DNA from 3 places in the Paracoccus sp. SY genome. Region 2 is predicted to be linked to each of the others. Evidence: riboswitches for the same ligand, from Rfam matches in the RefSeq annotation. Region 2 holds a riboswitch; each other region holds the start of a gene.

Region 1 (2,263 bases), on a different contig from region 2:
ACCTTTTTACGGTGGATCAGGCGACGGTGTGTCGGGCGGACCATTGCTGAAGAATGTTCCAGTACGGCTTGATAAAATGCTCTTCGGCGAATTGTCCCTGCTGAACAGCAAGCCGGCTGCGCTCTTCGCGGTCGTAGACAATCCGGGTCGACGAATAGTCCTGATGCGTCAGGCTTGGCCGGTAGCACCGTCCTGCCGGGGAGTTGGCATTGTAGATCTCGGGCCGGTAGATCCTCTGGAAGGTGTCCATCGTGCTGATCGTGCCAATGAGTTCGAGGGGGGAGTAGTCGTTGAGCAGGTCCCCGGTGAAGTAGAAGGCAAAAGGCGCGGCGCTGTTCGCGGGCATGAAATAGCGAACCTGCAAGCCCATTCGTTCGAAATACAGGTCTGTCAACGAGAGCTCATCCTGATGGTATTCGACGCCCAAAACAGGATGCTTGTTCTCGGTCCGGTGATAGGTCCTGCTCCCTGAAACGCTCAGGCAGATAACCGGCGGTTTGTCGAAATGCTCCCGGTAGGCAGCAGACGCCAAAAAGCACTTGAAGAGTTGTCCATGCAGAACGCCAAAGTCTTCTGGTGCGGCAAATTGAGGTTGGCCTTTGTTGTGCTGCGGCAACCTGATGCTGAAATCATAATCTCTCACATATGAAGAGAAATTGTTTCCTGCGATGCCACAGATCCGCTTTCCGGTCTTTTGATCATAGATCGTTGGTTTCAAAATCTCGATCAGCGGGAAAGCGTTGATCCAACTCCCGTCGCCAATGGTGACTTCGGCTGAGATGATGTCCAATTCGACCGAGTAACGATCACTGTTCGGGTTGTCCCAGTGGGCCAGAGCGTTGAAGCGGTTGTTGATCATCGTGAGGGCGTTGCGCAGATTGTCCTTGCGCCTGCTCCCCCGGGCCAGATTGGCGAAGTTGGTCGTGGCACGGGTACCATCGGAAGGACGGTAATTGTCGTCGAAACGAATGCATTTGATAGAATACGCGAGGTCTTCTCTCATCCTGACATGCCTTCTGAGCGGCTTGAGTGGACAAGCCGTGAAACCAAATGACTCTCCACGACCCATGTCGTGAAGCGGCGATGTCACCTTGCGGATGTGCCGCTCCCGACGCGCCCACCGCGGCCGGAACAGGTGATCGATTCAAGGCAGGTTTCCTGACTTGCGGGTCTGCGCCTTGTCTGGCCTTCCCGGTGCGGCTTCGGCACCAGTGGCTTTTCCGACAGGCTCTCCGCCTACAGTTGCGGGGGCAGTTCCGGATTTGGCGATGGCCTCACCGGATTCCCTTTTACCCGAGGCTTTCCCCGGCACCTTGATCTGGATGCAAAGTCCTCTGACGGACGGAAGGTGTCAACGGATGTGGCCGTGAAATTCCTTCATGAAGACTATGAACCACTGCGCAGAAAAGTGGTGAGACCGTGCCGACCAGGCAACAGACTAATCTGTGCTGTCAGCATGGAGCCCTGCGCCATCGTGCAGCACGATCAACGATGTCGCGTTCCGCTCATTGAGGCAGCTTCCGATCTCCGGGTCGAGGAACATCTCGGGACCTCTCGGGGCGCACTGGCCGGCCCCGCACCCCGTGGTAGAGCCACGGCAGGGAAGGCATATTCCACGGCGTACTGATCAGCGCATACGGTTCTGCCCCGACACTTATGGTGATCGCAGGCTTGGGGGACTCTGACTTTGGTTCTGTCAGCTTTCCTGATATGGCTTTATTTGCCCTTTCCTCCGCCCACGAGGGGGACGAAAGGGGTGCTGCAACCAGTCACCTCGGCAATCGCTTAGCTTTCATTGGAAACCTGCAGACCGAAAAACCCTTGGCCGCGCCAGCTGATATACGGAGCGATGGGTGCTGCGCTCCGTTTGTTATGACATGGCCAAGAGGTTGGAAAGCAGTTGCGCGACCCGCCGCCCATCACAATCGATAGCCTGAACAATGCCGACGTTTGCGTTAATTTTGCAATCCAAGGTTACTATTCGAAACTCAGCGATGATTAGCCGTTTCCTTAGGATCACCGCTCCGTTTTTTAACGCGCCAGCCCCAGCCTCTTCAGATACTCGATCGAAGGCAGGATGCCCGCTTTGTCGCGCAGCTCTAGGATCAGGCGCGGCTTCGAGGTGAACTCGTCCAGTGCGCGGAAAACGGCGGGCCAGCAGATCGTCCCCTCGCCGATGGTCCAGTGGCGGTCGGCATGGCCGTCGGCATCCTGCAGGTGGATATGCTCCAGACGGTTGCCGGCGCGGCGGACGTAATAATCG
Region 2 (2,263 bases):
GGATTGACATTAAGAAGCGGCGGCTCAAGGCTTCCCGGTGGCGACGAGCTATGAACGGACGGTTTGGTCAGGATCGGTGAGAAGCTGAAGGCGATCGAATGATCGCCCACTAGTCAATTGAGTTGCCGGGTTCTCAGCTAATATTCCATAATACCCGTTAGAATCTGCTGCGGCACTTGTACGACTTGGCTGGTCAAGTCGGTTGAGGAAAGTCTAAATTCCTTGGCCATTCTTTGGAGGCGAACTCTTAAAGACCTGTTGCCCTTATGACGACATCAGGGGTGCGCCAGATCACTAGGGCATCCGTGCGCAAGCTGATCGATCGCGCGTGTTGACCGTCATAGAGAGAGGTGGTCGCAGGAATTCGGACCAGTCGTTAAGCTTTGGCGATTGACGAAGGACCGATTCGCATGACGAAACGGAAGCGTTATTCGGCCAAATTGAAAGCGACTTTGCCTCTGGAAGCCATTCGCGAGGAGTTGACCACGGCTGAGCTGGCCAAGAAGTATGACATTCACCTGCATGTCGTGTTGATAGCATCAGGCACGCTTCACGCCTTCTAAAAACCCGCCAGGCCGCAAACTTGTTTTGGACCTGCACTCAGAGGTTTCAGCAAAAAGCCCTGCCGTACGGCAGGGCTTAGGAACGAGGTCTTGCCTGAGGGGCTGTGTTTCTGGATAGGAAAAACCCTAACCTGGACAGAGATCAGGCAGCCGAGTGCAGGCGTGGGGTGACCCATTTCGACCCCTTGAGACCCCGGATTGCCTTGGCGCTGCCGAGGACCAGAAGATCAACCAACGGCTCGATCAGGACCACAAGAAGGTAGGCGCCACCAAATGTGCTGATGGCTGCCAGGTTGGCTGAAGTCAGGCCTTGACCGTAAAGGGCCCAGAATGCCACCCAGGCCACGATGCCGCCCTGATAGGCCAGAGACAGCGACAGCACCTGGCCATAGCTCAGATCCACATAGGCCATGCCGGATGGAATGATGCGGCGGGCGAGAGCCTCAAGTGCAAAAAGCGGCACCAGCAGGGTGGTCAAGTTCATGCCGTATTGGGGCAGGTCGAAGGGTGCGAACAGCAGCCCCTGCAAGAGCAGCCCCAAAGCGAGGCCGAACGCAGCAGGCGCCACACCGAAGATCAGGAACAGTGTCGACCCGAGAATGAGATGGACCTCCGACACGCCGACCGGAAAGTGTGGCAGTATCTCGAAGAAGGAAAATACCAAGGCCGTGCTCGCAATAGCACGCCCGGCGAAGGAAGCCACACCCTGCTCGCGCAACGTGATCCAGCCACGCTGAAGCGCATAGGCGCCAGCGCCCGCCGCAGTGACATAGCTCAGAAAAATCTTGGCCCCATCAACGAGGCCTGGTTCGATATGCATCCGTCTCTCCTTGCCGTCCCACCGACAGCGTTTGACATTTCCTGCATGGCCGGTCTCCTGACTTGCGGGTCACAGCAGCCTTCCCCCTTCCCAGTCCATCGGACCAGTGGCTTCTTGGAAGGCCGCTCTCCGCACACAGTCGCGGGGGCGGTTGAGGCTTGGAGCATCCTTGCGGAATGCCCGTTCCCCATTCCCGATTAAGTCCAGTCGGGTTGTGCCGACCGAACGCCATGGCCCCTTGTGGGCGCCTTGGTTGTCATGCGTCAAGCAGGATCTGCGCCTCGTGACCGACGCTGCACACCTCTTTCGGATACAGGTTCGTTGAGGGAGCAAGCGAAGGCCAGTTCCAAGCCTTACACCTGCGCCAGCCTCAACAACTCCTCCACTTCAAGATGGGCCTCGATATGGAGGGCAAGCTCGTCAAGCACCGTGTCGATTTCTGCGGCATAGGAAAAGGGGCTTGTTCTTGCGCCCAGGCCTTGAAGCCAGGCATTGCGGAACGGGTCCGATGTGAACAGCCCGTGCAAATAGGTTCCCTCTACCCGTCCATCCCGCGAACGCGCACCGTCCGGGCAATCGTGGATATGGGCAAAGGGGCGCAGGCAACCGATCCCTTCGGTTCTGCCCAGGTGGATCTCGTAACCCGCGACCTGCAGGCCGGAAAGAGCATGGACGGCGGTTACGCGGGTCAGGCGCTTGTCGGCTGCCAGCACCGTCTGGACATCCAGGTAGCCAAGACCCTCGGTTTCACCGGCCTCTCCTTCGATGCCATGTGGATCCACAATGCTGTTGCCCAACATCTGGAACCCGCCACATATCCCCAGTATGCGACCGCCGCGGCGGTGATGGGCCTTGAGGTCGATGTCCCACCCCTGTGCGC
Region 3 (2,263 bases), on a different contig from region 2:
CGAAAGCGGGCTTGCGACATTCCGCGCCGTCAACGGCTTATGGGAAAACCACCGGATCGAGGATGTGGCGACGCCCGAGGGTTTTGCCGCCGATCCGGCGCTTGTCCATCGCTTCTACAACATGCGCCGCAAGGATGGCTCCGGCGCACGCCCCAATGCCGCGCATCTGGCCCTGGCCGATCTGGCGCGGCGGCATGACGTGACGCTGGTCACGCAGAACGTGGACGACCTGCACGAACGCGCGGGCAGCACCGATGTCATCCACATGCATGGCGCGCTGTCCGGCGCGCTTTGCGCGGCTTGCGGGCATCGCTGGCGCGCGCCGATGGTGATGCAGCCTGAAGACCCCTGCCCCGCCTGCGCCCGTCCGGCGACCCGGCCCGACATCGTCTGGTTTGGGGAAATGCCCTATCACATGGAACGCATCTGGGACGCCCTGGAAGGGTCCGACCTGTTCGCGGCCATCGGCACGTCCGGCAACGTCTATCCGGCGGCGGGATTCGCCCAACACGCCCGCCGCAACGGCGTCGAATGTCTGGAACTGAACCTGGACGCCAGCGCCAATGCCCGCGACTTCCACCGGCGCATCATCGGCCCTGCCAGCCGCACGGTGCCGGACTGGGTGGCATCGCTGGGCTGATTGGCCTTGCCTCATGACAGGTTTGTGAGCTAAAGGCGGCCCTGCCTCGGTTCCGGGTTGATCCCCGGTTAAAAGGGAACGCGGTGCGAATCCGCGACTGCCCCCGCAACTGTCAGCGGAGAGCGAGGCCGGATTGACGCCACTGGTTCCGCCCGCGGGATTGGGAAGGCCCGGCCAAGCGATGACCCGCAAGTCAGGAGACCTGCCGAACGCGATCACCCTGACGGCGCGCGAGGGGCGCGCCGGATACGGAAACTTCCGTCGTGGTGGTGTCGCTGTCCGGTGGGTTCATCCCCCTGGACGAACCGCATCGCGCCCGGGCCGCACGCATCGCCCGGGTTTCTGGAAGGATGTCTTTCGTGACGCCGAAACCCTTTTTCCTGTCCCTGACCGCAGCCCTGGCGCTGACGACCGCCCTGCCCGCCGCCGCCCAGGATGCCGCGGCAAGGCCCTTCGTCCTGGACGACCTGACCCTGACCGCCAATCGCGAACCGACCGAGCTCAGCCGCTCGGGCAGTTCGGTATCCGTGCTGACCAGCAAAGACCTGCAGGACAGGGCCAGCCAGCCCCTGACCCGCAGCCTGACCAAGCTGCCAGGGGTGACGCTGCGCCAGTCGGGGCCGCTGGGCACCCTTGGAGTGGTTCAACTGCGCGGCGCGCCCGCTCAATACCTGCCTGTGGTCATCGACGGGATCGAGGTGTCGGACCCCGCTGCCGACAAGACCTACTATAATCTTGGAGGCCTGGTCAGCGCCGGCATCGACCGTGCCGAACTGCTGCGCGGAGCGCAGTCAGCGCTTTACGGGACTCGTGCCGTGGCAGGCGTCCTGTCCCTGCAATCGCTGCGCCCGACCGAGGATGGCCTGCGCCACCATTTCGGGATCGAGGCAGGCACCTATGACACGCTGACCGCAAGCTATGGCGCGACGCTGCGCCAGGACGACTTGGACCTTGCATTTCACGTCAGCCATATCCGCACCGACGGCTTTTCGGCCAAGGACGAAAACGAGGGCAACTTCGAGGAGGACGGGTTCGAGGCGACGCGCCTGTCCTTCTATTCCGAACACCGGCTGCAGAACGGGGTGACAATCGGCTTCAACGGGTTCTGGGAAGACAGCACCGCGGATTTCGACGATTTCCAAGGTGACGTGCCAGGCACGCCGGGCAACGACTATACCGAAAGCGAAAGCTATGGCCTGCGCGGTTTTGCCCGATTCACCACCGGCGCGGTCGATCATGACCTTTCCCTGACCCGTTATCGCATCCAGCGGAAATCATATCAGGATTTCGCCGCTCCTACCTTTCTGCCGGACGTCGTGGAAACCAGCGAGTTCGTCGGCACCCGCACCAAGCTGTCCTGGCAGGGCGCAACCGATATCGGCCAGGGCGTCCGCGCCGTCTTCGGTGCGGATACCGAGAAAGAGGAAGTCGCGGACAAGGGCAATGCCCGCATCAACGGGGTCTTCGTGGAAACGACCGCTGCCTTGGGGGACCGCTTCGACATCACCACCTCGCTGCGCCGCGACGACCATTCGCGCTTTGGCGGGTTCACTTCGGGGCGGGTCGCAGCCGTTTATCGCGCCGACAATAACCTGCTGTTCCGTGCGGCCCTTGGCAACGGCT

Evidence for each region. Region 2 has a riboswitch for cobalamin ahead of CK944_RS17155 (energy-coupling factor ABC transporter permease). Riboswitches for the same ligand answer to the same signal wherever they lie in the genome.
Region 1: linked by a shared signal. The riboswitch ahead of CK944_RS18960 (DUF1852 domain-containing protein) and the one ahead of CK944_RS17155 (energy-coupling factor ABC transporter permease) in region 2 are both predicted to bind cobalamin.
Region 3: linked by a shared signal. The riboswitch ahead of CK944_RS10025 (TonB-dependent siderophore receptor) and the one ahead of CK944_RS17155 (energy-coupling factor ABC transporter permease) in region 2 are both predicted to bind cobalamin.

Annotation. Positions count from the first base shown of each region.
Region 1 is NZ_NWMQ01000046.1:18,505-20,767, reverse strand. Features, by position in the region: gene CK944_RS18960 (DUF1852 domain-containing protein) at 17-1,003, opposite strand; cobalamin riboswitch at 1,131-1,331, opposite strand; gene CK944_RS18955 (sugar phosphate isomerase/epimerase) at 2,032-2,263, opposite strand, start outside.
Region 2 is NZ_NWMQ01000032.1:22,001-24,263, reverse strand. Features, by position in the region: gene CK944_RS23300 (hypothetical protein) at 411-563, shown strand; gene CK944_RS17155 (energy-coupling factor ABC transporter permease) at 706-1,383, opposite strand; cobalamin riboswitch at 1,413-1,631, opposite strand; gene CK944_RS17150 (cobyric acid synthase) at 1,737-2,263, opposite strand, start outside.
Region 3 is NZ_NWMQ01000010.1:6,667-8,929, forward strand. Features, by position in the region: gene CK944_RS10020 (NAD-dependent deacylase) at 1-640, shown strand, start outside; cobalamin riboswitch at 671-865, shown strand; gene CK944_RS10025 (TonB-dependent siderophore receptor) at 1,000-2,263, shown strand, end outside.